2 regions of the Cupriavidus sp. 8B genome follow, and region 1 is predicted to be linked to the other one. Evidence: riboswitches for the same ligand, from Rfam matches in the RefSeq annotation. Region 1 holds a riboswitch; the other holds the start of a gene.
What was found. Region 1 has a riboswitch for glycine ahead of gcvT (glycine cleavage system aminomethyltransferase GcvT). Riboswitches for the same ligand answer to the same signal wherever they lie in the genome.
Positions count from the first base shown of each region.

Region 2: another riboswitch for glycine. It lies ahead of ACYP5B_RS33520 (D-amino acid dehydrogenase); the one in region 1 lies ahead of gcvT (glycine cleavage system aminomethyltransferase GcvT).

Region 1 is NZ_BAAILO010000539.1:18,498-34,325, reverse strand. It holds gene ACYP5B_RS47750 (cation:proton antiporter) at 1-1,070, shown strand, start outside; gene ACYP5B_RS47745 (YbdK family carboxylate-amine ligase) at 1,070-2,185, shown strand; gene ACYP5B_RS47740 (FAD-binding oxidoreductase) at 2,187-3,548, opposite strand; gene ACYP5B_RS47735 (OsmC family protein) at 3,794-4,273, opposite strand; gene ACYP5B_RS47730 (MBL fold metallo-hydrolase) at 4,337-5,074, opposite strand; gene ACYP5B_RS47725 (EthD family reductase) at 5,131-5,454, opposite strand; gene ACYP5B_RS47720 (L-serine ammonia-lyase) at 5,534-6,910, opposite strand; gene ACYP5B_RS47715 (DUF421 domain-containing protein) at 6,943-7,485, opposite strand; gene gcvP (aminomethyl-transferring glycine dehydrogenase) at 7,613-10,534, opposite strand; gene gcvH (glycine cleavage system protein GcvH) at 10,635-11,015, opposite strand; gene gcvT (glycine cleavage system aminomethyltransferase GcvT) at 11,120-12,259, opposite strand; glycine riboswitch at 12,359-12,509, opposite strand; glycine riboswitch at 12,531-12,618, opposite strand; gene ACYP5B_RS47695 (hypothetical protein) at 12,687-12,917, opposite strand; gene ACYP5B_RS47690 (UvrD-helicase domain-containing protein) at 13,159-15,264, shown strand; gene ACYP5B_RS47685 (dioxygenase family protein) at 15,530-15,828, opposite strand, start outside.
Region 2 is NZ_BAAILO010000329.1:132,721-148,548, reverse strand. It holds gene ACYP5B_RS33530 (hypothetical protein) at 147-455, shown strand; gene ACYP5B_RS33525 (hypothetical protein) at 1,369-1,608, opposite strand; glycine riboswitch at 2,139-2,236, shown strand; gene ACYP5B_RS33520 (D-amino acid dehydrogenase) at 2,404-3,672, shown strand; gene ACYP5B_RS33515 (DUF3772 domain-containing protein) at 3,728-6,175, opposite strand; gene ACYP5B_RS33510 (acyl-CoA dehydrogenase family protein) at 6,560-7,717, shown strand; gene ACYP5B_RS33505 (DUF2789 domain-containing protein) at 7,790-8,029, shown strand; gene ACYP5B_RS33500 (hypothetical protein) at 8,251-8,859, shown strand; gene cyoD (cytochrome o ubiquinol oxidase subunit IV) at 9,019-9,393, opposite strand; gene cyoC (cytochrome o ubiquinol oxidase subunit III) at 9,390-9,992, opposite strand; gene cyoB (cytochrome o ubiquinol oxidase subunit I) at 9,996-11,972, opposite strand; gene cyoA (ubiquinol oxidase subunit II) at 12,062-12,931, opposite strand; gene ACYP5B_RS33475 (aminotransferase-like domain-containing protein) at 13,238-14,641, shown strand; gene pdxR (MocR-like pyridoxine biosynthesis transcription factor PdxR) at 14,680-15,828, opposite strand, start outside.

The DNA.
Region 1 (15,828 bases):
CCACGGGCCTCGCGGCTGGCATGCTCGGCCGCGGCATCGTGGACGAGGACATGATCGCGCAGACCCGCATCCTGATCGACATGGCGCTGGCGCTGGCCCTGTTCGAGCTCGGGCACCGGCTCTCGCTCACCTGGCTGCGGGCCAACCGCTGGCTGCTCTTCACCAGCGCTTTTGAAAGCCTGCTGACCTGGGGCCTGGTGGCCGCGGTGCTGCAATGGATCGGCGTGAGTCCGGCGGTCGCCATCCTGGCCGGCGGCATTGCCGTCAGTACCTCGCCCACCATCGTGCTGCAGCTCAAGAACGAGCTGCGCGCCGACGGACAGGTGACCGAGCGGCTGCTCGCCATGGCCGCGCTGAACAGCATCTACGCCGCCGCCATCGTCCAGGTCACCACCGGCTGGCTGCATTCCGAGTACGGCAACCTGGGCGCGGCGCTGCTGCATCCGCTCTACCTGCTGGTGGGCTCTTGCCTGCTGGCCTGGGTCGTCGGCAAGCTTGGCCACGCGATCTACGCGCGCATGGAAACGGACGATCACTACAGCTTCCTGGTGCTGGTGGGGCTGGTGCTGTTCACGCTGGCGCTCACGCGCGTACTCAAGCTGTCGATGCCGCTCACGCTGATGCTGGCCGGTGTAGTGTTCAAGCATCAGGACAGCCAGCCGCGCGTGTGGCCGGCGCACTTCGGCAGCGCGGGCAGCCTGTTGATCATCGTGATGGTGGTCTCGCTCGGCCTGCCGCTGACCGCGCACGACTGGGCCATTGGTGGTGGCGCCGCCTGTGTGCTGGTACTGCTGCGTCACTTCGCCAAGCTGGTAGGCGTGGCCTCGCTGGGTTCGTTCTCGGGCCTGAGCATGAAGCAGTGCGTGGCCCTCGGGCTTGCACTGGCACCCATGTCGGGCCTCGCGTACTTGCTGATGAGCGATATCGCGCTGCTGTATCCCACCACGGGTGAGCCACTGGCAGCCATCATCCTGTGCTCGCTGGCGATCGAGCAGTTGCTTGGGCCCACGATGGCAGCCTGGGCACTTCGCTATGCGGGCGAGGTCAGAAGCAATGGAGGAGGACGCTGATGTCACTCGAACCGTTCAAGCACTCCGAGGCGCTGACGTTTGGCGTGGAACTGGAGCTGCAGCTCGTCAACCGGCATGACTACGACCTGGCGCCGTTCGCGCCGGATTTGCTGCGTGCGCTGAAAGGCGCGCAGCACGCCGGCGACATCAAGCCCGAGATCAGCCCCTCGATGATCGAGATCAGCACCGGCATCTGCAAGAGTTATGCACAGGCGCTGATTGAGCTCGGCACCATGCGCGACCTGATGGTCGACGCCTCGCGCTCGCTCAACCTCGGCATCTGCGGCGGCGGCACGCACCCGTTCCAGCAATGGGCCGACCGCACCATCTCCGATTCGCCGCGCTACCAGTACATTTCCGAGCTCTATGGCTATCTGGCCAAGCAGTTCACGGTGTTCGGCCAGCACGTGCACATCGGCTGCCCGAGCGCCGATGAATCGCTGTTCCTGCTCCACGCCATCGGCCGCTACGTGCCGCATTTCATTGCGCTGGCCGCCTCGTCGCCCTATGTGCAAGGGGTGGACACCGGCTTCGCCTCGGCACGGCTGAATTCCGTCGCCGCCTTCCCGATGAGCGGGCGCGCGCCGCACTTGCTCACCTGGGATGCCTTCACCGCGTACTTCGACAAGATGCGCAACACGGGCGTGATCGAGAGCATGAAGGACTTCTACTGGGATATCCGTCCCAAGCCGGAGTTCGGCACCATCGAAGTCCGCGTGATGGACACGCCGCTCACAGTCGGGCGCGCCTGCGATATCGCCGCCTACATCCAGGCGCTTGCGCGTTACCTGCTGCTGTCGCGCCCCTTCATGCCGCAGGAAGACGATTACCTGGTCTACACCTTCAACCGCTTCCAGGCGTGCCGCTTCGGGCTGGAAGGCGAGTACGTGCATCCCAACGAACTGACCCGGATGCCGATTGCCGACCACATCATCTCGATCTGCGACGCGCTGGTGCCGCATGCCGAAGCGCTGGGCTCGCTCGACGCCCTGGCCAATATCCGCGCGCTGGCGCAAAGCCGCAACGGCGACGCGGAACGCGTGCGCCAGATCGAGAGCACGACCCGCAGCCTGCGCGAAACGGTGCGGCAGACCTGCGATAGCTGGGCTAGCTAAGCTAGCTAAGCGCGGTACCGGGCCTGTTGCCGGCACCATACGCTGGCAGGTACTTCTCCCAAAGCTGGTTCCGGAATCGATAGGCAGGATCTACCTGCTTCTTGATGCGCGCAAACGCCGCCGCTTCGGGGTAGGCGCGCAGGAACTGGTCCGGTGTCGCATGCAGGCGGTAAGGCAGGTAGTAGCGCCCGCCAGCGTCCAGTGCTGCGTTGATCAGGTGCTGCGTCCACTGCCGCGTGGCGAAATCGGCGCTCTGGCTGCTTCGCTGCTTGTAGTACAGCACGAAGGAGAACACCTCGGTGGGTGCCCACGCTAGTAGCGTGGTCGTATCCGGTGGAGAGTGCCGGATCGATATGTTCAAGGCGTTGACCTGATACCGCCGCAGGATGTCCGCCATCCGCCTGGCAAAGGGCAGGAACGCGGCTACCGGGATGAAATACTCCTGCAGCAGATAGGTCGAGAAGATTCGCGTGCGTGGTTCCAGCGAGGCGGTATCAAGACTGGCTTCATAGTTGCGGTGTACAACCGCACGCTCGCGCAGCAGATTTTCCTCGGCGTAGCGCTCGCGCAGCCATTGTGAGCCAGGCAATTCCGACACGGCCCAGATCAGGTTCTGCTCGCGTGCGTAGTTCAGCTTGCGTGGCACCAGGCGTTCGCTCTGGGTCAGCTTTGCGTCGGAGGCAATCCAGCTGACCGCTAGCGGTTGGTCGAAGTCCGGCGGCGCGAGGTCGGCGTTATGCAGCACCACTGCGGGGTTGCCCACCACCTGATCGCGAAAGAATGCGGGATAGTCAGGCAGCGTCACGCGCTGCGCATGGCGGGCAATCACGCCATTGACCGCCAAGTCGAGCTCCACCTCGGAGATCACCCCCAGGCCGCCGTAGCCGCCAACGACAGCACGGAAAAGTGCCGCATCCTTATTTCGGCTCAGCTCGCGGACATTGCCGTCGGCGCCCACCAGTTGCAGCGCACGCACTGACTCGACCACCGGACCGGCCCCGACGTAGCGCCCATGGCAATTCACCGAGACCGACCCGCCCACCGAGAAATCGCTATAGCTCTGCATCACCTTGACGGCGAGGTCGTGCGGATCGAGGATTTCCTGTAGATCGCGCCAGCGCATGCCGGCCTGCACCCGGGCACGCCGGCCCGCTACGTCCAGCCATACCAGGCGGTTCATCCCGCGCATGTCCAGATGCAGCGAATCGGCCATGGCCACCTGTCCGCCCATGCTGAAGCGCGCACCGCCGATCGATACCGGCCCGGCGCTTTTTCGCAATGCTTGCTGGATCTGCGCCGTGCTGGCCGGCGTGGCCAGCTGCGCCACGCGGATAGGGTTCAACTGGCTGACGTCGTCCACCACCAATGGGGCCGGCGCGCTGCAAGCGCAGCTGGCGCTAGCGCTAGCAAGAGCGGCAGCCTTCAGCAAGCGGCGGCGCTGGCGATCCGGGGCGGATATTGGCGTGGCGGGCAAATGGGCACCTGCAGGAGCAGTCGGGCAGCGGGCCCCCAACATAGCGCAATCTGCAGGCTTGCTCAATCAGAGCAGTCCTAATCAGTCCTAATCAGTCCGAATCGCTGGCAGGCCCGCGGCTTGCAGCGGGGCAATCAGGCCTGTGCGCCCACGTACACCGGCTCGCAGCGCACCTCCGACTTCACCGAGTTGGCAATGAAGCAAGCCTCGTGCGCCGTGTGATGCAGGTGCGCCAGTTCCTCGCGGGTCGGCTGGCGCTCTCCGGAGAAGGTGACCTCCGGCCTGAGCGTGACCACCGTCATGGCCATCCGGCCTTCCGCATTCTTCGCCATGGTGCCGACCGCGGCATCGAAGTAGCGGTCCACGCAGAACTTGTGCTTGGCGGCGATGGAGAGGAACCACAGCATGTGGCAGCTGGAGAGCGACGAAACGAAGGCTTCTTCGGGATCGACGGCGGCGGCGTCCGACATGGGCAGGGGCACAACATGGGGCGATGAGGATCCTGGCACTTCCACGCCGCCATCGAATCGCAGCAGGTGCTTGCGGCTATAGCGGTTGCCGAGGAAATCCTGCTCGCCACGTTGCCAGAGGATCTCTGCGGTGTACTGGGCCATGTCTTCTCTCTCCATTCAAGTGCCTGCGAAGGCCGATAGCTTATTGCTTCTCGCGCGCGTGCGTCACACCCCGTGCGGCACGCTTTCGCCATCCCGCAGCCCGAGCCGCTGGTTGGCGGGCACCGCCACATCGATCAGCTTCGGCTTGGGCAGGTTCAACTGCCCCATCATCTCGATGAACTGGGTACGCGTGCGCCCAGCCACGCGGCTGTTGTTGGCGCGCTCGAAGCCGATGGTGGATTCGGTGCGGCCCTTGTAGTCGTGGGCGGGGTAGACCACGGTGTCGTCGGGCAGGGCGAAGAGCTTCTGCGTGAGGCTGTCGTACAGCGTGCCAGCGTCGCCGGACTGGAAGTCGGTGCGGCCGCAACCGTCGATCAGCAGCGCGTCGCCGGTGAAGACGCGGCGCATCGTGCCGGCGGGCGTGGCTTCTTCCCACAGGTAGCTCATGCTGCCGGCGGTGTGCCCCGGCGTGTGGATGGCGCGCAGCGTCTGCGTGCCGAACTGCAGCGTGTCGCCGTCGATCAGCTGTTTTTGCGCGGGTTGGATGTCGCAACCCGAGGGGGCCGCGGTGTGCGCCCCGGTTTGCAGTGCAACATGGCCGGCGGAGGTGATGTGGTCCGCGTGGGCATGCGTCTCGACCACCCACGCCAGCGTGGCGCCGCTGGCCTGCAGCAGCGCCATGTCGCGCTCCAGTTGGTGGTCTACCGGGTCGATCAGCAACGCCTGGCGCGTGGCGGCATCGATCAGCAGGTAGGTGAAGGTGGACGAGGTTTCGTCAAATAGCTGATGAAAGGTCTGCATGGCTGTGGCCGCCAATGGGGGAAGAACGCTACATGATAGCGCCGCCCGCAGGCGTGTCAGCCGATATTCACCACTTCGCTCATCTGCATCACGGGCACCGCATCGGTGTAGTTGGGCATATCGAGCTGCAGCTCGTTGCCGACGGCCTTTGACGCCGCGACGAAGGCCGGCAGCGACTCGAACAGGAAACTGAACACCACCGTAAAGGCCGGATCCGAGCCCGGCGCGCCGCCGCTCAGGCCGCGCTCCACCGACACGCCGTGGTAGCCCGGATGCGGGCCGAACAGCGCGACGGCGCGCGGCACGTGCCGTTGCATGTAGTAGTCCATATCGAACCGGCCGCCCTTCCTATGCGGGTAGAGAATGCTGATCTTGACCATGCCGGACTCCAGTGGGTTGGGGTGGATGCGCGGCTAGCGTAGCAGAAAGCGCGTGATCGGATTTGCCGGGGCGATGCGCTCAGCACTCCACGATATTCACCGCCAGCCCGCCGCGCGCCGTTTCCTTGTATTTGGTCTTCATGTCGGCGCCGGTCTCGCGCATGGTCTTGATGACGGAGTCGAGCGACACGTAGTGCATGCCATCGCCGCGCAACGCCATGCGCGCCGCATTGACGGCCTTCACCGACGCCATCGCATTGCGTTCGATGCAGGGTATCTGCACCAGCCCACCGACCGGGTCGCACGTCAGCCCGAGGTTGTGCTCCATGCCGATCTCGGCCGCGTTTTCCACCTGCTCGGGCGTGCCGCCCATCACCGCGGCGAGCGCGCCGGCGGCCATCGAGCAGGCCACGCCGACTTCGCCCTGGCAGCCCACTTCGGCGCCGGAGATCGAGGCATTGAGCTTGTACAGCATGCCGATCGCACCGGCGGTCAGCAGGAAGTCGATCACGCCTTGCGAGTTGGCGCCCGGCACGAAGCGGTCGTAGTAATGCAGCACGGCCGGGATGATGCCGGCGGCGCCGTTGGTGGGCGCCGTGACCACGCGGCCGCCGGCCGCGTTTTCCTCGTTGACGGCGATCGCGTACAGGTTGACCCAGTCGATCACCGAAAGCGGATCTGCCAGCGAGCGCTCGGCGTGCTCGGTCAGGTTGCGGAACAGTTCGGGGGCGCGGCGCTTGACCTTGAACGGGCCCGGCAGCTCGCCGTCGGTGCGGCAGCCGCGCGCCACGCAGGCCTGCATCACGGCCCAGATCCGCAGCAGGCCGGCATTGACCTCGGCCTCGCTGCGCCACACGCATTCGTTTTCCATCATGAGCCGCGCGATGCTCTTCTTGCTGGCGGTTGCCATCTCCAGCATGGCGCGTCCGCTGCGGAAAGGATGCGGCAGTTGATGGTCCGCTTCCAGGATCTGCGTATTGGCCGCGCCCGCGGTGATGACGAAGCCGCCGCCCACCGACAGGTAGCGGCCTTCGCGGATGGTTTCGCCGCCGGCATTGAAGGCGTGGAATTTCATGCCGTTGGGATGCTCGGCCATGGCCTCGCGGCGATAGAAGACGATGTGCTCCTTCTCCACGAAGGGCACGGGATGGGTGCCCAGCAGCGACAGCGTGCGGCTCGCGCGCAGCGCGGCCATCCGCAAGTCGATGGTGTCGGGGTCGACGGTGTCGGGCGCCTCCCCCAGCAAGCCAAGAATCACGCCCTTGTCGGTGCCGTGGCCGCGGCCGGTGGCGCCGAGCGAGCCGTACAGCTCGATGCGCACGCTGGCCACCTGCGGCAGCAGCCCGTCGCGGGCCAGCCCCTGGGCAAACATCAGCGCCGCGCGCATCGGGCCCACGGTGTGGGAACTGGAGGGACCGATGCCCACCTTGAACAGATCGAAGACGCTGACTGCCACGAGAGGCTCCTGGGGGCTGGCTGGCGCCGGATTCAGACCGGCGCGTCCATATCGTTGTTAATGGGGGCGCGCCACAGCGAGCCTGCCGCGTTGGGCGGGGTGGGGGGCGCGTCTTTCTTTACCAGCACGCTGATCGTGCCGTCATTCTCGAGAATCGCGAAATGCACATCGGCGACGCGCTGGCACCCGGCATGCCGCAGGGCCTTGTGCAGGTCGTCGCGTGTGACGAGCGCGCGCTTCATCACGTCGGCAAACACCAGGCCATCGTGGATCAGTACCTCAGGCCGCCCTTCGACGACGTTCTCGATGCGCCGGTTGCGCCAGCTCAGCCACGCCAGCACAAGGTTGGCGGCCACCAGCGTCACCGCCAGGATCAGCCCTGCGGCAACGGAGTTGTCCCCGGCGTTCATGGAGTTCTGCACGGCGTTGGACAGCACCAGCAACAACACCAGGTCGAGCGATGTGAGTTGCCCGATCTGGCGCTTGCCGGAAAGCCGCAGCAGCACCAGCAGGCTGCCGTAGACGATCAGTCCGCGCAGGACGAATTCCCACCATGGGGCGCTGAGATTCCACATGCGTGCTCCGTTTTTCCGGGCACGGCCGGGTGGCCGCGCATCCACACCGAGCATAGCGCGTTGGCAAGGCGCGCTGGCAAAACGCCGGGGTTGCCGCGACGAGCAGCAGCCCCGGCTTCATACCAGCTTACTCTTCAGCGTACTCGCTCATCGGCACGCATGCGCAGAACAGGTTGCGGTCGCCGTACACGTTGTCCGCACGGCCAACCGGCGGCCAGTACTTCTGCGTGCGCAGCGCGGCCACCGGGTAGGCGGCTTCCTGGCGCGTGTACTTGTGCTCCCACGCGTCGGCGGTGATCACCGCGGCGGTGTGCGGCGCGTTCTTCAGCGGGTTGTCCTCACGGTCGAAGCTGCCGTCTTCCACGCGGGCGATCTCGGCACGGATGGCGATCATGGCGTCGATAAAGCGGTCCAGCTCATGCAGGGCCTCGCTCTCGGTCGGCTCGATCATCAGCGTGCCCGGCACCGGGAAGCTCATGGTGGGAGCGTGGAAGCCGTAGTCCATCAGGCGCTTGGCCACGTCCTCGTTGGAGATGCCCGTGGTCTTCTGCAGCGCTCGCACGTCCAGGATGCACTCGTGCGCCACCAGGCCGTGCTGGCCGGTGTAGAGCACGGGGAAGTGCGGCGACAGGCGGCGCGCCACATAGTTGGCGGCCAGGATGGCATTCTCGGTGGCGGCGGTCAGGCCGGCCGAGCCCATCATGGCGATATACATCCACGAGATCGGCAGGATGCTGGCCGAGCCGAACGGCGCGGCGGACACGCCGCCGATGCCCTGGTCGTCGCGGCGATAGCCCACGCTGTCCTGGTTGGGCAGGAAGTCGGCCAGGTGCGCGCCGACCGCCACCGGGCCAACACCCGGGCCGCCACCGCCGTGGGGGATGCAGAAGGTCTTGTGCAGGTTCAGGTGGGACACGTCACCGCCGAACTGGCCCGGCGCGGCGGTGCCGACCATGGCGTTCATGTTGGCGCCGTCCACGTAGACCTGGCCGCCGTGCTTGTGCACGATGTCGCAGATCTGCTGCACGCCCTGCTCGAACACGCCGTGCGTGGACGGGTAGGTGATCATGATCGCGGCGAGGTTCTTGCTGTGCTGCTCGGCCTTCTTCGCCAGGTCGTCCAGGTCGACGTTGCCATCTTCGTCACAGGCCACCACCACCACCTTCATGCCGGCCATTTGCGCGGACGCCGGGTTAGTGCCGTGCGCGGAGGACGGGATCAGGCAGATGTCGCGATGGCTCTCGCCACGGCTGGCGTGGTACGCATGGATGATCAGCAGGCCGGCGTACTCGCCTTGCGAGCCGGCATTGGGCTGCAGGCTCACCGCGGCGTAGCCGGTGGCGGCGCACAGCATGGCTTCGAGCTGGTCGATCATCTCGCGGTAGCCGACCGTCTGGTCCAGCGGCGCGAAGGGGTGGATCTTGCTGAACTCGGGCCACGTCACCGGGATCATCTCGCTGGTGGCGTTGAGCTTCATGGTGCACGAGCCCAGCGGGATCATGGTGCGGTCCAGCGCCAGGTCCTTGTCGGCCAGCATGCGCAGGTAGCGCAGCATTTCGTGCTCGGCGTGGTGCGTGTTGAAGACCGGGTGGGTCAGGTAAGCGCTCTGGCGTGCCAGGCCAGCGGGATAGGCATCCTGCGCGACGGCTTCCAGCACATCGAAGTCGGGCACCGGCTTGCCGTGCGCGAAGATTTCCAGCAGGGCGACCACGTCTTCCCGCGAGGTGGTTTCGTCCAGCGAGATGCCGATGCGGGTGGCGCCGGCGTGGCGCAGGTTGATGCCGCGGGCGGTTGCCGAGGCGTGGATGGCTTCCGTGTTGAAGCCGGTTTCCAGCGTCAGCGTATCGAAATAAGTGGCATTGGTGCGTGCGTAGCCCAGTTGTTCCAGGCCGCCGGCCAGCGTGGCGGCCAGGCGGTGCACGCGCTGGGCGATGCGCTTGAGGCCTTGCGGGCCGTGGTACACGGCGTACATGGAGGCCATCACGGCCAGCAGTACCTGTGCCGTGCAGATGTTCGAGGTGGCCTTCTCGCGGCGGATATGCTGCTCGCGCGTCTGCAGGGCCAGGCGGTATGCCTTGTTGCCTTGCGCGTCGATGGTCACGCCAACCAGGCGGCCGGGCATAGAGCGCTTGAAGGCATCCTTGACCGCCATGTAGCCGGCGTGCGGCCCGCCGAAGCCAAGCGGCACGCCGAAGCGCTGCGAGTTGCCCACCGCCACGTCGGCGCCCCATTCGCCGGGCGCGGCGATCAGGGTCAGCGCCAGCAGGTCGGCGGCAGCCACCACCAGGCCGCCGGCAGCATGCACGGCCTCGGCGATGGCGCGGTAGTCGGCGACATCGCCGTTGACGCCCGGGTACTGCAGCAGCACGCCGAAGGCATGGGCGCCGGCCGCTTCAGCAGCGGGGCCGACCTTGACTTCGATGCCCAGCGGCAGGGCGCGGGTGCGTACCACTTCCAGCGTTTGCGGCAGCACGTCGTCCGCCACATAGAAGGTGGTGGAGGCGTGCTTGTTGACGCGCTGCAGCAGCGTCATGGCTTCGGCCGCGGCAGTGCCTTCGTCCAGCATGGAGGCATTGGCGATGTCCAGGCCGGTCAGGTCGGTCACCATCTGCTGGAAGTTCAGCATGGCTTCCAGGCGGCCCTGGGAGATCTCGGGCTGGTAGGGCGTGTAGGCGGTGTACCAGGCCGGGTTCTCGAAGATATTGCGCAGGATGACGCCCGGGGTCAGCGTGTTGTAGTAACCCTGGCCGATAAAGCTCTTGAGCACGCGGTTCTTGCTGGCCAGCCCACGCAGCTTGGCCAGCGCGGCTTCTTCGCTCAGCGGCGCGGTGAACTCGCCCAGCGGCATGCCGTCGCGGCGGCGGATGGCGGCGGGGATGACGGCGTCGATCAGCGCGGCGCGGCTGTCATAGCCCAGCACCTTGAGCATGTGCTGTTGTTCGGCGGCATCGGGGCCGATATGGCGGGAGGCGAAGGCGTCGCGCGCCTCCAGTTCGGCCAGCGTGGGCCGGGCAACTTGGGCGGCAGTCATGGGCAGGGGGGCGTTCATGGCAAGGATCTCGTGGGAGCGGTGCGGCGGGTGGTCGGCCCGGCGCGTCGCGTCAATCTTCATCCGTCATTCCCGTGGCGGCGGGAATGACGGTCTGGCATCAGGCGCCGACGTTGGCTTTGTAGGCGTCGGCCGACATCAGGCCGTTCACGTCGTCGCTGTTGGCCGGCTTGAGCTTGAACAGCCAGGCGTCGAAGGCGTCGGCATTGACGCTTTCCGGCGCGGCGGCGGCGGCATCGTTGATGGCGATGACTTCGCCAGCCACCGGGGCGTAGATGTCGGATGCGGCCTTGACCGATTCCACCACGGCCAGCGCGTCGCCGGCGCCGACCGACTTGCCCACTTCCGGCAGCTCCAGGAAGACGATGTCGCCCAGCGCGTCCTGCGCGTGGTCGGTGATGCCGATGGTCAGCGTGCCGTCGGCTTCGACGCGCACCCACTCATGGGACTCGGTGTATTTCAGGTCGGCGGGGAAATTCATGGGATTGCTCCAGATTCAATTTGTTTTTCAGCGCCAGCCGGGCGGGGGGTGTCGATCGTCGATCGGGAAACCGCCGGCAGGCGCGCTGTGACCGGTGCGAGCGTTCAGCTCACGAGTGCCTTGCCATTGCGCACAAACGGCAGTTTAACCACAGTCGCGGCGAGTTTGCGGTCGCGGATCTCGACCTGCACCTCGGCGCCGACGGCAACGTCGAGCGGCAGGCGGGCAAAAGCGATGGATTGGCTGAGCGAGGGGCTGAAGGTGCCGCTGGTGATTTCGCCTTCGCCGGCCGGGGTGATGACCTTCTGGTGGGCGCGCAGCACGCCGCCCGCCTTTCCGTTGGCCGGACGCAGGATCAGGCCGACGAACTGCTGGGTCTTGCCGCCGGCGACCAGGGCCGCCTTGCCGGTGAAGTCCCGTTCGCTTTGCAGGTCCACGGTCCAGGCCAGGCCGGCGTTGAGCGGCGAGGTGTGGATATCCATGTCCTGGCCGTACAGGTTCATGCCGGCTTCCAGGCGCAGCGTGTCGCGCGCGCCCAGGCCGGCGGGGCGAACGCCCTCGGCGATCAGCTTTTCCCACAGGCCGGCCACGTTCTCGGCCGGCACTACCAGCTCGAAACCGTCTTCGCCGGTATAGCCGGTGCGTGCCACCATGACTTCGCCGAGGGCGGGGTCATGCACCACCACGGCGTTGAACGGCTTCAGGGCTTCGCTGGGCTGGGTCGAGGGGAAAGCGCTCCACACCTTGGCGCGGGCGTTGGGGCCTTGCACGGCAACGATGGCCAGCGGGGCCGCGCCGTCGGGCGCATTGTCGCCCCGGCGCGGCGTGATCTTCACGCCGCTATTGGTGGCGGCGTTGCGTGCGGCGATCCATTCGATATCGTTGTTCGCGGTGCCGGCGTTGACCACCAGGCGGAAGTGGTCCTCGGCGAAGAAATAGACGATCAGGTCGTCGATGACGCCGCCCTTTTCATCCAGCATGCAGGAGTACAGCGCCTTGCCCGGCGTTTGCAGCTTGTCGACATTGTTGGCCAGCAGGCCGCGCAGGAAGGGGCGCACATTGGCGCCCTTGAGGTCGACCACGCACATGTGGGAGACGTCGAACATGCCAGCATCGCTGCGCACGGCATGGTGTTCCTCGATCTGGGAGCCGTAGTTGACCGGCATGTCCCAGCCGCCAAAGTCGACCATGCGGGCGCCGAGGGCGCGGTGGATGGCGTTGAGGGGCGTGGCCTGGAGCGTCATGGAATCCTCGGGGGAAGGCAAATCTCGGTTCGAAAACGAAAAAAGGGCCATCCACCGCAGGATTCGGCGCGCCATGGCGCTGCCAAATCCGCTGCGGCGGATGACCCCTCTGTCCTCGATACCTGAGAGATTACAAGGCGGATCCCGGTTGCTGGAAACCCAAACCTTGCGCGCCCCTTCGGTGGGCACGCTCACCATGGCTGTCGATGGAATCGATCAGTGGCGGGTGCCGCTCTCCAGAGTACGGCGTGCATCGTGTGCATGTTGCAAGCCGATCCAACCAGTCCATGGTGCCTGAGAGTTTTCGGGTGATACCCCTTCGGCGGCGCAAGATATGCGCGCTCTCCCGGTCAGATGCGCGCAATTTACGGGAGCGTCCTGGCTTTGTCAACGCACCCGGCCGGCGTCGCTGTCCTGCTGCGGTGCACTACCGCCCGCGATGGTTGGGTGTCGTAACGTTACCGATGACACCGCCTACCGCGGCGCCGCCCAGGGTGCCTAGTGCGTCACCGCCCGTCAGGACTGCGCCACCCACTGCGCCAACGCCAGCACCGATTGCGGTGTTTCGCTGCTTTGGTGTCATATCGGCGCAGCCCGCCATGCCAGCTACCGCGATACCGATCAAGACCGCCTTGCTCAGGGAATGCAGGGTGTTCATGATTGCCTCCAGCGTGTTTGCCCCCAACGTATGGTGAAGTGCATCCGGCACGGCTCACACTCTGGCCGGACATAGAAATTAGACGTGCCAGAAAGGCCGCGGCTCCCGGGCTTACGAAGTGTTACGTGCCGGTGAGTACACTCTTTTCCGTCCAAGGCCCGGCCATGGCCGCGTGTTAACATCCAGCCTCCGCCCAGCAATCGCGCATGCCGCGTTGCGCATCCGTCATTACCCGCCTCGCATGACCCACGGACTCAACCCTGCCCAATCCGAAGCCGTTCGCTACCTCGACGGCCCCTGCCTGGTACTCGCCGGCGCCGGCTCGGGCAAGACCCGGGTGATCACACAGAAGATCGCTCACCTGATCGAGGACAAGGGCTTCCAGCCCAAGCACATCGCCGCAGTGACCTTTACCAACAAGGCCGCCAAGGAGATGCAGGAGCGCATCGCCAAGCTGATGGAGGGCAAGACTACGCGCGAGGGCAAGCGCATCCCCATCAAGCAGATCACGGTCAGCACGTTCCACTCGCTGGGCGTGCAGATCCTGCGGGCCGAGGCGGAGCACGTGGGGCTGAAGCCGCGTTTCTCGATCATGGACTCCGACGATTGCTTCGGCATGGTGCAGGAGCAGCTTGCCTCCACCGACAAGAAGCTGATCCGCAGCGTGCAGAGCACCATCTCGCTGTGGAAGAACGGCATGGTCGATCCCGAGACCGCCATCGCCCAGGCCGACAATCCCGACGATCACCAGGCCGCGCTGATCTACCGCAACTACGTGGCCACGCTGCACGCCTACCAGGCGGTGGATTTCGACGACCTGATCCGCCTGCCGGCCGAGCTGTTCGCGCGCAACGAGGAAGTGCGCCTGCGCTGGCAGAACCGGCTGCGCTACTTCCTGGTGGACGAGTACCAGGACACCAACGCCTGCCAGTACCAGTTGCTCAAGCAGCTCGCCGGCGGCTCGCACCTGCGCGCGCCGGCCTTCACCGCGGTGGGCGACGACGACCAGGCCATCTACGGCTGGCGCGGCGCCACGCTGGACAACCTGAAGCTGCTGCAGACCGATTTCCCCGACCTGAAGGTGGTCAAGCTGGAGCAGAACTACCGCTCCACCGTGCGCATCCTGGAGGCGGCCAACGCGGTCATCTCCAACAATCCCAAGCTGTTCGACAAGAAGCTGTGGAGCGAGCACGGCATGGGCGACCCCATCGCCGTCAACCCGATGAACGATGAGGAGCACGAGGCGGAATCCGTGGTGTTCCGCCTGTCCGCCCACAAGTTCGAGCGGCGCGCGCAGTTCCGCGACTACGCCATCCTGTATCGCGGCAACCACCAGGCGCGGCTGTTCGAGCAGATCCTGCGCCGCGAGCGCATTCCTTATGTGCTCTCGGGCGGGCAGAGCTTCTTCGACAAGGCCGAGATCAAGGACATCTGCGCCTACCTGCGCCTGATCGCCAACCCGGACGACGATCCTGCCTTCATCCGCGCGATCACCACGCCCAAACGCGGCGTGGGCAACACCACGCTGGAAGTGCTGGGCACCTTCGCCGGGCAGGCCAAGGTTTCACTGTTCGAGGCGGCCATGATGGGCGGCATCGAAGGCAAGCTGCAGCCGCGCCAGCTGGAGCCGCTGCGGGTGTTCTGCGAGGCCATGGTGCGCCTGGCCGGGCGCGCGGCCAGCGATCCCGCCACGCAGGTGCTTGACGACATGATGGAAGGCATCCACTACGAGGCCTACCTGTACGACACCTTCGACGAGCGCCAGGCCCAGTCGCGCTGGACCAACACGCTGGAATTCCTCGACTGGCTCAAGCGCAAGGGCACCAAGCCGGAAGCCACGGGCGAGGCGGAAGAGGCTACCGGCTTCGACACCGCCGACGGCTTCGGCGACGAGGGCAAGAACCTGCTGGAGCTGACCCAGACGGTGGCGCTGATGAGCATGCTCGAAGGCCGCGAGGAAGATCCCGACGCGGTGCGTCTGTCGACGCTGCACGCCTCCAAGGGGCTGGAATATCCGCACGTGTTCCTGGTCGGCGTGGAAGAGGGCATCCTGCCCCACTGCCGCGAAGACGAAGACATGAGCGACGAAAAGATCGAGGAAGAGCGCCGCCTGATGTATGTGGGTATCACGCGAGCCCAGCGCAGCCTGCACCTGAGCTGGTGCAAGAAGCGCAAGCGCGCCCGCGATACCTATTCGTGCGAGCCCTCGCGCTTCATCGGCGAGATGAAGCTCGAGGAGGCGCCCGCGATCAAGGACGAAACGCCCGCCATGAGCCCCAAGGACCGCCTGGCCGGGCTCAAGGCCCTGCTGGGAACGCCCGGCGCGCCAGGCAAGAACCCGGCATGACCGGCGCCGGCATGGCGTGCCGTGCCCCATGCCGGTGCCGAACGTACAAAGTCGATACATTGGCCTACAAGGGCGACATGACCCCCGCCCGATGTCCGTCTAACATCGCCGGTGCCTGGCCCGAAGTACTGGACCAGGTGCCGCGTCGTTCCGTCCCTTCGGAGCGGCGTGGCCGGGCATTACGCCCGACTTCTTCCCTGTTCAGCGCCTCCGCACCTTAAGTCCGGGGGCGTTTTTTTTAGGGATCCGCCAGATCCTGTGGCTGTCAGGCGCGCGCGATGCCCAGGGTGAATTCGCCTTCCAGCGTGCCGGCCGCGTCCCGCAGGCGGCGTACCCGCAGCAGGTTGGGGCGCGCGCCGGCGATGCCGTCCTGTGCGTTTTGCACTGGCGAAGCGCCCCGCGCGCGATACGCGGCATGCTGGAGGTGCACCTCGCGGCTGAGGGCGTCGTCGAAGAACAGCTGGGTGGTCAGCACCTCGGTCTTGCCGAGATGGATCTTCAGGTGGATATGCACCGCGCGCGGCCCGTACCAGCCCGGGTAGATCGTCAGGAATTGCGTGGCGC
Region 2 (15,828 bases), on a different contig from region 1:
AGGTTCCTCTCAACCTTCCTTCGCCTTGCCGCATCTCCTTCTGTGCGGCGAGGCGTTTTTCGTCCCCTGATTGCCGCGCGCAGGGTTACCTGGCACTCCCGGGGCGTGGGAGCGGTTTATATCCGAGGGCAGGAACCACGACGGAAATGGAGCCGATTGTCGTCCTTGGGCCGTGCTACGATTCTCTTGAACAACTGGAGAAGGCTATGGATCTCCAAGGCTTCACGTACTACAAAGATCACTGGTATGAGGCTAGCGCAACGTCGCCAACCGGTGGACCTTGGCAGGGCGAGGTGACGATCTGTGCAAAAGCGGCGGACGGAAGCTCGATCAAGATCTTCGAGCACGAACCTGTGCCTGGGCAGTACTTTTCCGAAGGCGAGGCGTGGCAGCATGCGCGCGACTATGCCGAGAAGCTGATAGACGAAGGCCGGGCGAACCCAGGCGCTCTCTGATTCGCGCGCCGTATCCCCATCCGGGTCAACCACGCAGCGTGCTGCGGTCCTCCGAAATCCGGCGAGGCACATATGGACTTCAAGTACAAAGGCCGGGATATCTCCATCCAGACGATAAGGGTCGCGGGTGATCGGTGGGACTGGTCGTATGTCATCCGTGGGCACGGACACAGGCAAAACACTCGGGAGCCTGCAGCCTCGGAAGATATTGCGATCGATGATGCATATCGAGCCGCGAAGCGAGAGATTGACCATATTGCCGTTGACAGTGACGATTAACATTTCTGAAATCCGCCACCCCCGCCCAAAAGCTCGTCTCCCAAACACTGGTGCCCGTCGCCGCATGCTAAAGAAAAACGCGCCCTGGCAAGGCGGCGGCGCGAGGTGCGAACGGGAAATGCAGAGTGACTGCATGCAGGCAGGCGATGGTGACGCGTTGGGTGTAAAAGTTGCAATCCGATGGTTCTGACCCCGAGGCGGCACGCTGACAAAAAAAGAAGGCGCGGTGGTGCCGCGCCTTTTGGTGCCGAGACTCATACACGGGGAGCGTACAGTCGGGAGAGGAAAAAATCCTCAGAGTCCAATCTATGTCAAAGTCCGACAGATAACAATCATTCCGAAATAACATCAGATTTAACAGATTTTTCACATTATCCGGCCGACCGGGATGATTGGCGGGTGTGGTTGCGCTTCGACTCGCTGACTTATCTCTGGTAATTTATCTCTCCCTATCTCGACAACTCCTTTGTTTTGAGCCAACCAATGCCCGCACGTTTAAGGCCGGCATACGGCATAGCTTTCCTCAAACAAAGCAGGGGTGTTCCAGGAATCGAATCTGCTGCATCTTGTGCGATGCAGTAGGAAACAGTCGCCCTGTTGCCGCTGCAAACGCCTTTCGAGAATTGGAGCGCCCTCATACGACAGACAGCGGCGCAGGCGACAGATCGAGCATGATGCGAAGCTCGACGTTGTCCGGGGCGCGTGGCTGCCACATGCGACCGATGACCACAAAGATGATTGGTTGTCCCGGGAACTGGATCAGGTCGCCGATCACCGGCGTTAGCGCGCCGGTGTGCGGTGTCAGGTCCAGGTCGATGTCTCTGGCTGCGGCCTGTGCAGCCGGGGTGAACTCAAGGGTGATCGTGAGTTTCATTCGGGCCCCTTCGTGGTTGAGAAGGTCGGATTCCTCGTTTGTGCTAGCTTGCCAGCAAGCCCAAGATCTTGCTGGCGGGCGCGCCGGACGCGCGTCGGGCCAGCAGATCATGCGCGGTGCCTCGACAAGGGTACGGCTTGCGCGGCTCGCTTTGTAGGAAATGCCTTCTCGTAACTTGTACTTTGAATATTAGGGGGATCCACGTGTTTCAGAGGCGTCTGACTGCGTCGTGAAGCCGGCGTCGGAGAGCGCAGGGAAGGCCGAACCCGACGGGCTGCACGGGAGGGCCGCGCAAAGGCACCGGGGGCGGCACTGTCGACCAGACCGGAGTCCCCGATGCCAAAGGCCGCTAATATCAACGCCCTGTTATCAACGCCCTGTTCGGACCTGGCATCTCGGCCGCCTGACAGGTTCTCCTTGAGCGGGCAATAAAAAGTTCCTCACGCGGACATGACTAATGCTAAAGTTCTGCATCGCGCCGCCGGAGACTCGCTTGGTAAAGCAGGCAGGCATCCAACGGCCGCGACGCAAAGTTGATATCGGGAGAGACCGCCTGGCCATGCTGCCAGGCAGCGCCGAAGGAGCAACCGCCCCGGAAACTCTCAGGCAAAAGGACCGATATCACGTTTGAACTCTGAAGAACCCCGGCGCTCGTCAGCCGGCGGTACCGAAGGAGCAAGCGATCCGCGCCACCCCAAAGTGGCGCATCGTGAATCTCTCAGGTCAAGGACAGAGGGGGCGTCTTTCGCGCATGTCGCGCAAGAGGCTCCCACTCGACGTCCTGGAACCAAAGAGATGAGAACAATTGCCGTTATCGGTGGTGGCATCACTGGCGTGACCACTGCCTACGCACTCGCCAAGCGCGGTTTCTCGGTCACCCTGCTCGAAAAACACCGCTATGCCGCCATGGAAACCTCGTTCGCCAATGGCGGCCAGCTTTCCGCCTCCAACGCCGAAGTCTGGACCCACTGGTCCACCATCCTCAAGGGCATCAAGTGGATGCTCAAGAGCGATGCGCCGCTGCTGGTCAACCCGCGCCCGAGCTGGCACAAGCTGTCCTGGTTCGCCGAGTTCATCGCCGCCATTCCCCAATACCGCAAGAACACCGTGGAAACGACGCGCCTGGCGATTGCCGCGCGCGACCACCTGTTCGCCTGGGCCGCGGCCGAGGGCATCGATTTCGACCTGAAGAAGGAGGGCATCCTCCACATCTATCGCGACAAGGCGGGCTTCGACCACGCTGGCAGGGTATCGAAGCTGCTGGCCGAGGGCGGCCTTGCGCGCCATGCCGTCACACCGGAAGAGATGCGCGCCATCGAGCCGACCCTGGCCGGCGAGTACTACGGTGGCTATTTCACCCAGAGCGATTCCACCGGCGACATCCACAAGTTCACCAGCGGCATGGCCGCGGCGATCGACCGCCTGGGCGTGCGATGCCTGTACAACCAGGATGTCCAGTCGGTCAGCACTGATGGCCGGCAGGTCGCCATCGTCAGCAGCGACGGCCAGCAGACCGAATCGCGCGTGTTCGACGGCGTGGTGGTCTGTGCCGGCACCGCCAGCCGGGCGCTGGCCGCCAGCCTTGGCGATCGCGTCAACATCTATCCGGTCAAGGGCTATTCGATCACGGTCAACCTGAACGACGCGCAAAGCCAGGCTGCCGCGCCCGTCGTCAGCCTGCTCGACGATGAGACCAAGCTGGTCACCAGCCGCCTGGGCGTCGACCGCTTCCGCGTGGCGGGCACGGCGGAGTTCAACGGCTACAACCGCGACATTCGCGCCGACCGCATCCGTCCACTGGTGGAGTGGGTCAACCAGTGCTTCCCCGGTGTCAGCACGCGTAGCGTGGTGCCTTGGGCCGGCCTGCGGCCGATGATGCCTACCATGCTGCCGCGCGTGGGCCGGGGCCGTGCGTCCTGCGTGTTCTACAACACCGGCCACGGCCACCTGGGGTGGACGCTGTCGGCGGTCACCGCCGACATGATCGGCGATGTCGTGCAGCAAGCCATGGGCGCCAAGCGCGTGCATGGCGTGCAGGATAGGGTGGCGCTGGTTAGTCCTTGACAGGCTGCCAGGGACTGGCAAGGGCCGGCAATCGGGCCTGAAGCCAGCCAACGCGTTACACGCCGAGCGCGGCCATATTCTCCACCCGCAACGTCTGCGGGACCGACAGCGAGATATCGGCCGCGCGCAGCCGCTTCAGGATCTCGAACAGCAGGTCGCTCTTGGTCGCGGTGGCGATCCGCGGGCTGCCTACGTAGCCCGTCACGCTAAGCGTGATCCCGTTCGGCGCCAGCTGGCTGAACGTGACGGATGGCGCGGGCTTGTCGAGAATCGCCTCATTCTCCCGATAGGAGTCGAGCAGCAGTTCGCGCACCTGTTCGGGATCGATGTTCAACGGGAAGGTGAGCAGCAGCGTCGCGACGCCTTGCGTGCTGTTGCTCATCGTCACGTTGCGCAGGTTCTGCGAGATCAGCTGCGAGTTAGGCACGATCACGGTGGAGCGGTCGCCCAGCAGGATCTCCGTCGCGCGCACGTTGATGCGCTTGATGTCGCCTTCCACGCCGCCGATGCTCACCATGTCGCCGACCTTCACCGGGCGCTCGGTCAGCAGGATGAGCCCCGACACGAAGTTCTTGACGATCTCCTGCAGGCCGAAGCCAATGCCGACGGACAGCGCGCTGACGATCCAGGCCAGGTTTTCCCATCTGACGCCCAGCAGCGATAGCGTCAGCAACACGATCAGCACGTAGCCGATGTTGCTGAACAGCGTCACGAGCGAGGCGCGCAGGCCCGCTTCCATGCAGACCTTCGGCAGGAGTTCCGCATCCAGCCAGCGCCGCACCGAGCGCAGCAGGTAGATGCCGACCGACAACGCGATGACAGCGTTCAGGATGCGGTCGGGCATGATGTTGAGGCTGCGCAGCCGCTCCCCGCCGAGCATCGTCAGCAGGCTGTTGAGCAGGTCGCTCGGCGTGGTGCCGAAGCCGCCGGTCAGCAGCGCAATGACCGCCACCAGGAGCAGCAGGCTGGTGCCGATCCCCGACAGCACCGTCGACGCTTGCTCGAGATGGCTGTCCCCGAGGCCGAACAATTGCTTGATGACCTTGCCGCTTGGATGGTGCGCGCTGAACACGCTTTCGCAGACGTCGCGGGTCAGTTGCGTCAACAGGTACAAGCTGCACAGGACGATGTCGATCCACACGAGCTCATAGGTCAGGAAGCGCGCGAACGTGATATAGCCGATCAGCAGCGCCAGCAATGAGGCGACGACCGTCACCGTCACGCCAGCGTGAATCAGGCCGGCGAAGGTGGAGCGCGCTTCAGGCCGCTCGCCCGCCGCGGCTAGCATCGTGCGCACGCGGTTGGCGCGCAGCAGCGCTGCGCCGATTGTCAGCACCACCACAAGCGACACCAGGCCGCGGCCTAGCAAGGTCACCTGCAGGCTCGTATCCGCGGTCCGGTTGAGTTGCTCGAGCGTGCCGGCAATCAGTAGCAGGCCCGCGAGGGCGGTCGGGAAAGGACGCATCGCCAGCGCGACCTTGTCGGCGAGCGCCGGCAGGCGCCATGAGGGATGGCGCGTGCACAGCAATGCCCGTCCCAGGCCCGCGATCAGCGCGCTCGTCAATGCTAGCTTGCCGAGCTCGCTGATCAGGTCTTGCACCTGCCCCGGCAGCTCGTAGTGCGGGGCGAACGCGATACACACGAGCTGTACCGCGATGGCGGTCGCAGCAACCGTCGCGAGCACAGTCGCCAGCGCGAGCGCGCTGCGCCGCAGCCGGCTTTCGGGCAAGCGTGTCAGGCAGAACCACGCCAGTGCCCGCTCGATCAACCGTCGGCCGATGGTCCAGACGCCGATCGCAAGTAGCAGGAGTAGCGCGGTAATCGCTTGCCGCCCGGGCTGCCAGGCCAGGTCCCACAACGGCGTGACTTGTCCCTTGAAAGCGCTCAGCCGCTGCTGGTCCTCCGGGCTTGGCGCGAACAACGGTTCCCAGAATTGCTTGCTAAGGATGCCGGCCGACTGCAGCGCGAGCTGGTTCTTCAAGCGGCTGCGCTGCAGCTTGGCGATCTGCTCGGTCAGGTTGGTGACATTGCCCTTGACCTCGGCGGCCTGCTTGAGTCCGCTGTCCAGTTGGGCCTTGCGCGCATTCAGGTCTGCCCGCTGCTGTGCGACTGCAGCCGCCTCGGGCGTGGTGCCCGCGGCGGGTGGCGGCCCGAGCACGTCGAGTTGTGCCTGCAACTGCGCGCGCTGGGGCGTGAGCGCCGCGGTCAGCTTGTCGACGTCGCTTGCCAGCTGGTGGATGGCGTCATCCAGCCCTTCGAGCTGCGTGCCGCTGGTGGGCGACGACGCCAGCTGCTTGATGCGGTCCTGTTCGGTCTGGAGCCGTTTCAGCTCGGCCACGGCATCCGCGTGCGACAGCGGCTTGGCGGCAGGCGCGTCCGCATTCGAGGTGGTGTCGGCGGCTGTGGCTGCCACTGCCGTTGCTGCATTCGGGAGCGCTGTGGGGATCAGCTGCAATAGCGCAACCAGCACAAGGCTCAGCGCGAGCTTGGGGAGTTTGCTCATAGGACAAGAACTTTGCTGATCGGCTAGCCGGGCAGGCAATCGAACAGGTTCGCGTGGATTGCCATGCTTCGCCAGACGGCGGGTGACCGGGGTCGACGATCAGGGTGTTGGACGGCCGCGCTGGCGATCAAGATGGGAATCGATCGGAGCGCCCGAGGCGATGCCGCGTGATTGGCAAGCCGCTTGATGGCAAGCCGCTTGAAGCGGAAGGTTTGCCTGAAAGAAGTCGAATTATACAGAAGGCATGGCGTGCCGTTGCGCAGTGCACGATACGCAACTCGGGCGCCAGGTGGCGTGCGGATAATCCTGCACTAGAATTTCTACCAGTGGCCGCATCGGCCCAACCAGAACACGAACCACCACGAACCAACACGAGGCAAGCCAATGGACTTCAGTCTGACTTCCGTTCAACGGGATTTGCAGGAGCGTACCCGCCAGTTCATTGCTGACCAGGTCATGCCGATGGAGCGCGATCCCCGGCAAACGCCGCATGGCCCAACCGAGGACCTGCGCGCGGACCTGGTGGAAAAGGCAAGGGCAGCGGGCTTGCTGACACCCCACGCCAGCACGGAGGCCGGAGGCCTCGGGCTTTCGCACCGGGACAAGGCCATCGTCTTTGAAGAGGCGGGCTACTCGCCGCTGGGGCCGGTCGCGATGAACATCCATGCGCCGGACGAAGGCAACATCCACCTGATGGAACTGGTCGCCACGCCGGAGCAGAAGGCGCGCTGGCTGCAGCCCCTGATCGACGGGCACACGCGCTCGTGCTTTTGCATGACCGAGCCGGCGCCAGGCGCGGGAGCCGATCCGTCGATGCTGCAAACCACGGCGGTGCGCGATGGCGATCATTTCGTGATCACTGGCCGGAAGTGGTTTATCACGGGCGCCACCGGCGCCACCTTCGCCATCATCATGGCGCGGATGGAAGACGGCTCGGCCACCATGTTCCTCGCTGACATGAACCAGGCCGGTGTCGCGATCGAGCGGCAGATGGATGCGCTCGATACGTGCTTCACGGGCGGGCATGCCGTGGTGCGCTTCGATGGCCTGCGAGTCCCGGCGAGCGACGTGCTCGGCAAGCTCGGCGAAGGATTCCGCTACGCGCAACTGCGCCTGGCCCCGGCGCGGCTGACGCACTGCATGCGCTGGCTCGGGGCGGCCCGGCGCGCGCACGACATCGCGGTCAACTATGCGCGGCAACGCCGCGCGTTTGGCCGGACCTTGGTGGAGCATGAGGGCGTGGGGTTCATGCTGGCCGACAACGAGATGGACATGCACACCGCGCGCCTGACCATCTGGCACTGCGCCTGGGTGCTGGACCAGGGCGAGAAGGGGCGCGATGAGTCCAGCCTGGCCAAGGTGCACTGCTCGGAGGCCTTGTGGCGGGTGGTGGATCGTTCCGTGCAGGTGCTTGGCGGCAGCGGGGTGACGGATGAAACCATCGTCGCGCGCATCTTCCGCGACATGCGCGCCTTCCGGATCTACGATGGTCCCTCGGAGGTGCATCGCTGGAGCATGGCCAAGCGGATTGCGCGGGGCTGAATCCCTCTCAGCGTGCAGGATCAAACAGTGATTTAAACAGTGATGCATTTCACCGCAGGAGGTTCGCTCGCCATGGACAATGCCTTCCACCATTTTTCCGAGCTGTTTGCGCAACTGGGCCTGCCTGCCGACGAAAAGGGCATCCGTGAATTCCTGGCCGCGCATTCTCCCCTGGCCCCCGACGTCGTGCTTGCCGACGCCCCCTTCTGGACGCCCGCGCAGGCCACGTTGCTGCGGGAGGAAATCCTGGAAGATGCTGACTGGGCGGAGGTCGTTGACCAGCTGAATGCCGCGCTGCGGGTGCCCGGATAAAGCCTCGGTGAAATTCGAGCCTGCTCCGTTCCAAATAGTGTACTTCTGCTCCTGTTCTGCATTGCTGCGGTGCGGCAACATCCCCTGGACGCGCGTCATTGTCGACGCCAGGGGAAATCGCCGCAGCCATGAAGTACCAGTTATTTGTATTGGCCGGATGTCCGGCCTGCACCGCGCTTGAACTGTGCATGCGAGACGCCGGTCTCGCCTATGACCGTATCGTGCTGGCGTCGCCGCGCCACGCCGCCGATGTGCTGGTTTTGCTTTCCGAATCCGATCCGCGTTGTCCGGTTTTAAGTCATGGTGAGCAGAGCGCCAGCGGCCTCGCGGCTTGCCTTGCGCTTCTGAGCGAAGGCCATCCCGACCGCGCCTCGCTTGCACCGCTGGCATTCACTGGCGCAGGCAAGGAACTGGTGGATGGCATGCTTAGCGGGCGTGTGCTGATGGCCAGGAACGAGCGGGCGTTCTCGCTCGCGCTCGGTGCATTGCGTGCTGGCATCCAGGTATGGACCACCGCGATGCCGGCGGCGCTGCGCCGCACCGGACTATTCGTGCCTTACCTGGACCTGAGAATCGCGGATGGCCTGTCTGGGGGGAAGTTCAGGCTTGCTGGTGCGCTTGGCGTCGACGAAAGCGCGCTGGCCTCACTCGCCCATCGCGTGCCAGCCGGATTTGAAGACGCCTATCTGGACCGCCTTAGAAGAGGCCGGAGCTGGGTCTATTGGGAGGGGGGCGCCAGCATGCTCGGCGACCGGACTACGCGGTTTCAAAATGCCCGTCACTGGCCCGCGGCCAGGAGCGCGGCGGCCGCCGGCGGTCTGCTTATCTAGCTTTCCGGGGTCGCCAGGCTTCAGTGAGTGTGGATTCACCGCTGGGTTGCTCCCCTCTCCCACGAAGCCCACGAAGCCCACGAAGCCCACGAAGCCCACGAAGCGGGAGGGGATCAAACCACGGATCCGCATAACGCGAGATCCGGCCGCGCCGTGGTCCTAGTCGCGCAAACGCGCGCGTTCCGGCGACATATCCATCGGCATCATGTTGACGTTGGCGTTATGCATGACCCATAGCGAGCCTGCCACGATGATGGCGATCAGCAGCCCGGTGCAGACGAAAATCGCGGTGTTCATGCGCTGGTCCGCAGACGTGCCGATATGCAGGAAGAACACCAGCTGCACCACCAGCTGCGCAACGCACAGCAGCACGATGGCCGCAAGGCCCATGCCCTTCGGCACGAACCCTCCCATCACCGCGCCGAAAGACGCGAGGGTGAGCGCCAGCGACAGCGCAAAGCCGATCACATAGCCTTTCATGCTGCCATGCGCGGCGTGCGCAGCGGATCCTGTGGGGAGGTGGGCGGTCTTCATACAAACTCTCGCAGATAGACAAAGGTGAACACGCAGATCCAGATCAGGTCCAGGAAGTGCCAGAACAGGCTCAGGCAGGCCAGGCGGCGCCGGGTCACGCCATCCAGCCCGAAGCGCTTGACCTGGTGCATCATGACCAGGATCCACAGCAGGCCGCAACTCACATGCAGGCCGTGGGTGCCCACCAGGGAGAAGTAGGCAGACAGGAACGCGCTGACGCCCGGCCCCGCGCCGGCATGCAGCAGCTCGGCGAACTCATACAGCTCCATGGCGATGAAGGCCGCGCCGAGCAAGAACGTGACGCCCAGCCACTGGATGACCTGGCGCTCCCGCCCGGGCTGCATGTTCAGCATGGCCACGCCGAAGGTGAAGCTGCTGACCAGCAGCAGCATGGTTTCGCCGAGCACGAATGGCAGCTCGAACAGGTCGCGGCCGCCCGGGCCGCCTGCCGTATTGCCGGCGAGCACCCCGAAGGTAGCGAACAGCACGGCGAAGATCAGGCAGTCGCTCATCAGGTAGATCCAGAACCCCAGCGTGGTCTTGGAGCCGTCGTCGTGCGCCACGTGCTCGTGCGTGTTGTGAATGACTGTGTAGCTCATGGGTCAAGCCGCCTTGCGTAGCTGCGCATAGCGCGCGTTTTCGATGCGTTCGACTTCAGCCGCCGGGACGTAGTAGTCCACGTCGCGGTTGTAGGTCCGTGCGATGAAGGTGCCGATCACGCCCAGCAGGCCCAGGGCCGCCACCGCCCACATGTGCCAGACCAGGGCGAAGCACAGCACCAGGCCGAACGCGGAGACGATCACCCCCGCGCTGGTGTTCCTTGGCATGTGGATGTCCTCGTAGTGGCTTGGCCGCACGTAGGCGCGCCCGGCCTCCTTGTCATCCCAGTGCTGCTCCAGCGAGGTGATGTGCGGCACATGGGCGAAGTTGTAGAAGGGCGCCGGCGAGGCCGTGGCCCACTCCAGGCTGCGGCCATCCCACGGGTCGCCAGTGAGGTCGGGGTTGTGCTTGCGGTCGCGCACGCTCACGGCCAGCTGGACGAGCAGGGCGACGATGCCCGCGCCGATGATCACGGCACCGCACAGCGCCACGATCAGGTAGGGCTGCCAGTCTGCGTGCGTGTAGTGGTTCATCCGGCGGGTCATGCCCTTGAAGCCGAGCACGTAGAGCGGCATGAAGGCCAGGTAAAAGCCCACCAGCCAGCACCAGAACGAGATCTTGCCCCAGCGCTCGTTCAGGGTGAAGCCGAACACCTTGGGGAACCAGAAGCTCATCGCGGCCAGGCAGCCGAAGATGACGCCGCCGATGATCACGTTGTGGAAGTGCGCGACCAGGAACAGGCTGTTGTGCAGCAAGAAGTCCGCGCCGGGCACGGCCAGCAGCACGCCGGTCATGCCGCCCACGGCAAAGGTCACCATGAAGCCGATCGTCCACAGCGTGGAGGAGTGGTAGCGGATGCGGCCGCGGTACATCGTGAACAGCCAGTTGAACAGCTTCACCCCGGTCGGGATCGAGATGATGGTCGTCATGATCCCGAAGAAGGCATTGACGTTCGCGCCCGAGCCCATCGTGAAGAAGTGATGCAGCCAGACGAAGAACGACAGGATGCCGATGGACGAGGTGGCGTACACCATCGACTTGTAGCCGAACAGCGGCTTGCCGGAGAACGTGGAGATGATCTCGGAGAAGGCCCCGAAGCACGGCAGGATCAGGATGTAGACCTCGGGGTGGCCCCAGACCCAGATCAGGTTGACGTACATCATGGCGTTGCCGCCAAGCTCATTGGTAAAGAAATGCATGCCCAGATAGCGGTCGGCGGTGAGCAGCGCGAGCGTGGCGGTCAGCACCGGGAACACGGCAACGATCAGGATGTTGGTGATCAGCGCGGTCCAGGTGAACACCGGCATCTTCATCAGCGTCAGGCCCGGGGCACGCATGCGCAGGATGGTGACGATGAAGTTGATCCCGGTGAGCGTGGTCCCCAAGCCCGATATCTGTAGTGACCATATGTAGTAGTCCACCCCCACCGTCGGGCTGTATCCCAGCTCGGACAGCGGTGGATAGGCCACCCATCCCGTGGCGGCAAAGTCGCCGACGAACATCGACATCATCACCAGCACCGCGCCCGCTGCCGCCAGCCAGAAGCTGAGTGAGTTGACGAACGGATAGGCTACGTCGCGCGCGCCGATCTGCAGTGGCACGATGACGTTCATCAAGCCGAGGATGAACGGCGTCGCCACGAAGAAGATCATGATCACGCCGTGGGCGGTGAAGATCTGGTCGTAGTGGTGCGGGGGCAGGTAGCCGGCCGCATCGCCGACAGCGATCGCCTGCTGCACGCGCATCATGATGGCGTCGGCAAAGCCGCGCAGCAGCATGACCAGCGCCATGATGATGTACATCACGCCGATGCGCTTGTGGTCGACCGAGCAGATCCACTCGGTCCACAGGTACTTCCATTTGCCGAAGTAGGTCACGGCGCCGAGCAGCGCGATGCCGCCCAGAATGACGGCGACCAGCGTACCCATGATGATGGGCTCATGGTACGGAATCGCCTCGAGGTTTAATTTGCCGAACATGGATCAGTGCTCCGTGGCCGCGGCGCGGTGGCGTTGCGTGTGTTGCATGCAGTGCATGTATTGCATGTATTGCGGATTCATTGGCTTCATCAGTTGGCAGCCAGTGGGGGGCTTTGGGCTGTGCAAACGTCGCCACGCACATCGCCACGCATATTGGCGCGCATATCGCTATGCATGTACTTGTTGACGATGTTCTGGAACAGGCCGGGCGCAACGCCCGCGTAGACCGTCGCCGGCTCCTTGGTGCTCGGCAGCTCCAGCGTCTTGTAGGCCTTCTCGTCCAGCGTCAGCAGCGACCGCCTGGCCTGCCGTACCCACGCGTCGAATGCCTCGCGCGAGGTGGCCACGGTGTCGAAATGCATGTCGGAGAAGCCGGGGCCGCTATAGGCCGCGGACAGCCCCGCGTAGGTGCCCGGCGTGTCGGCGATCAGGTGCAGCTTGGTCTCCATGCCGGCCATGGCATAGACCATGCTGCCGAGCTGCGGGATGAACAGGGAGTTCATCATCGATTCCGCGGTGATGCTGAAATTGATCGGCGTATCGACGGGTATAGGCAGCCGGTTGACCGAGGCGATGCCGTAGTCCGGGTAGATGAACAACCATTTCCAGTTCAGCGCCACGGCTTCGACGCGGATCGGCTTGACCTTCGACTCAAGCGGTTTGTAGGGATCCAGCGAATGGGTGGTGTTCCAGATCAGCACCGCCAGGCCGGCCACGATCACGCACGGGATGGTCCAGATGACCACCTCGATGCGGGTGGAGTGCGCCCACTTGGGCGCATACGTTGCCTTGGTGTTGGAGGCGCGATAGCGCCAGCCGAAGTACAGCGTCAGGAAAATGACCGGCACCACGACCAGCAGCATGATGAACAGCGAGACCAGGATCAGCGTCTTTTCCTGGTGCCCGATGTCGCCCTTCGGGGATAGCAGCTCCAGCTGGCAGCCACTGAGAAGGAGCATCGCTGCCCCACCGAGGAACAGCCCCGCATGGCGGAGCCCTCCCTTGCACGCATTCAGCCAGTCGCTGGATTCTCGCCGGACAGCAGCGCTTGCGCCGGCAATTGAGTTACGCATAAGACACACCTCAGTTATGCATCACATAACCGGCGCACGCGTCGAGACTGCCTGCCACGGCACGCTGGAAACCATCGCGAGAGAGGGGATTCCGCCGGACTGGCGGGAAACGCATACAAAGCGTTAAATGTATGGATTTGTGTGATGCTGCGGCGCATGATAATGTAAGACAAAGCCCATACATCAAGCAAAATGCATCAGAATAAATCCATACAAGATGAGGGCGACGGACCCGACTGGGCCGCCGCCTTCGTGCGCGGCGAGGGCGCGCGCTACCAGCAGATCGTTGGCTTCATCGAGCGCGCGGTGGGAGAAGGGCGCCTGAACCCGGGCGACCGCCTGCCGCCGCAGCGCGAGCTGGCCAGGCAGCTCGGGGTGGATCTCACCACGGTGACGCGGGCGTTCACCGAGGCCAAGCGGCGCAACCTGATCGAGGCACGCGGGGCGCTGGGCACGTTCGTCGCCCCGCCAAAGGTCGAACTGGCGCAGATGGTCGACCTGAGCATGAACGTGCCGCCGCCTCCCGCTGGGGTGGACTTCCATGACCTGCTGCAGCGAGGGTTGTCACAGGTGCTGCTGCGCTCCGATGCGCACCTGCTCATGACCTACCAGCTTGGTGGCGGCAGCAGGGCGGACCGGGCCGCCGGCGCCATGTGGCTGAAGCCGGTGCTGGAGTCGGTCAGCCCGCAGCAGTTGATTGCCTGCCCCGGCGCCCAGGCCGCGCTGGCGGCGCTGATCCTCACGCTCACGCAGCCAGGCGAGGCGATCCTTGCGGAGCCGCTGATCTATCCCGGTTTGCGCGCGGCGGCCGAACAGCTCGGGCGCCGCGTGGTGACGGTGGCCACCGATGACGAAGGGATGCGGCCCGATGCGCTGGAGCAAGCGTGCCGCGAGCATGGCGCTCGCGCGATCTACCTCAACCCGACCATCCAGAACCCGACCACGCGGACCATGCCCGCGCACCGGCGCCGCGATGTCGCGCTGGCCGCGCAGAAGGGCGGCGCCTGGATCATCGAGGACGATCCCTACTGGCTCCTCGGCATCAATATGCCGCCGCCCGTGGCCCACTTTGCGCCGGGCCAGGTCTACTACGTTGCCACGCTGTCGAAATGCCTGAGCCCGGGGCTGCGCACCGCCTACATCCGCCTGCCCGAAGCGCGCAGCCGGGCCGGCGTGCTGGCCGCGCTGCGCTCCTTCGCGCTGATGTCGACACCGCTGTCGACGGCCCTGGCCACTCAGTGGATTCACGAAGGCTCCGCCGCCCAGCTGCTGGCCGGGATCCGCACGGAAGCGTTTGCGCGGCGCGAGCTTGCGCGGCAGTTGCTCGCAAGCGCGGACCAGGCGCCGCCCAGCGGCATACACGTCTGGCATACGTTGCCGAGCTACTGGACTTCGCTGGCGCTGACGCAGGCCGCGCGCGCCGAGGATCTGCGCGTCACCGCTTCCGATGCGTTCTATTCCGGCCCCACGCCGCCTAATGCGATCCGCATCTCGTTGGGTGGGGTCGAAACGCGTGCCCATCTCGCCGCTGCGTTGAAAAAGCTCGCAGAGCTATTGGTGCGCAGGCCGCAGATGTCCGGGGAGATCGTGGTCTAGTGTCGGGCCGTCAGGAGGAAATCAGCAGCTTGCGCGGATCAGGCGTTCTTCAGCACATCGATGGCCAAAGCCAGCCTGGCCACCGCCGGCCGGATCTCGTCATCCCGTACGCCGCCGTAGCCCAGGACCAGGCCGTTCTGCGAGCGCTCGGGCGTGGCGAAATAGGACGACAGCGGGCGCGCCACGATGCCTTGCGCCAGGGCGCAACGCGATACCAGCTGGTCGTTGGCGTGCCGGAGAATGACGCTCAAATGCAGCCCGGTGTCCGTACCGACGATTGCCACCTCGTCGCCGAGCTGACGCTGCAATTCATCAATCAGCAGCGCCTGGCGCTCGCCATAGATCTTGCGCATGCGCCGTACGTGCGCCGCGTAATGGCCATCGGAAATAAACTCCGCCAGCGCCGCCTGCACCGATAGTTGCCCGCCACGATGGAGCTCGGATTGCGCCACCGAGAAGGCGTCGACCAGCTCCGGCGGCACGATCAGGAAGGCGAGCCGCAAGCCGGGATAGAGCACCTTCGAGAAGCTGCCGACGTAAATGGTGTTGCGATGCGGGTCCAGTCCTTGCAGCGACGGCAAAGGCGCGCCCTGGTAGCGGAACTCGCTGTCGTAGTCGTCTTCGATGATCCACGCATTGTGGCGATGCGCCAGCTCCGTCAGCAGGCGGCGCCGCGCAAGGCTCATCACCACGCCGCTAGGGTATTGATGAGAGGGCGTGACGAACATCAGCCTTGGCGCGGTTTCCGGCGCAATTGGTGGCTGGATCCCGTGCTCGTCCACGGGGATGGCCTCCATCTGCAGGCCCGCCGAGCGAAAGACACTACGCGCGCCCCAATAGCATGGGTCCTCGACCCAGACCAGTTCGCCGGGGTCCGCGAGCAGCCGGGCGCAAAGATCGATGGCCTGGTGGCTGCCCTGCGTCACGATGATCTGTTCCGGGGAACAATCCACGCCCCGGGCGAGCGACAGATACTCCGTCAACGCACGCTTGAGCGGCGGATAGCCATGCCGGCTGCCATAGCCCAGCTGCTCCTGGCTGGCGGTCTTCCAGACCTTGGTGATCAGGCGCTGCCACACGCCGCGCGGGAACTGGCTGACATCCGGAATGCCGGGCACGAACGCACCCACTTGCAGGTCAGATGCGCCAACGCTGGCAAGCAGCTCGCGCGCGCGCTGGGAGAGCCT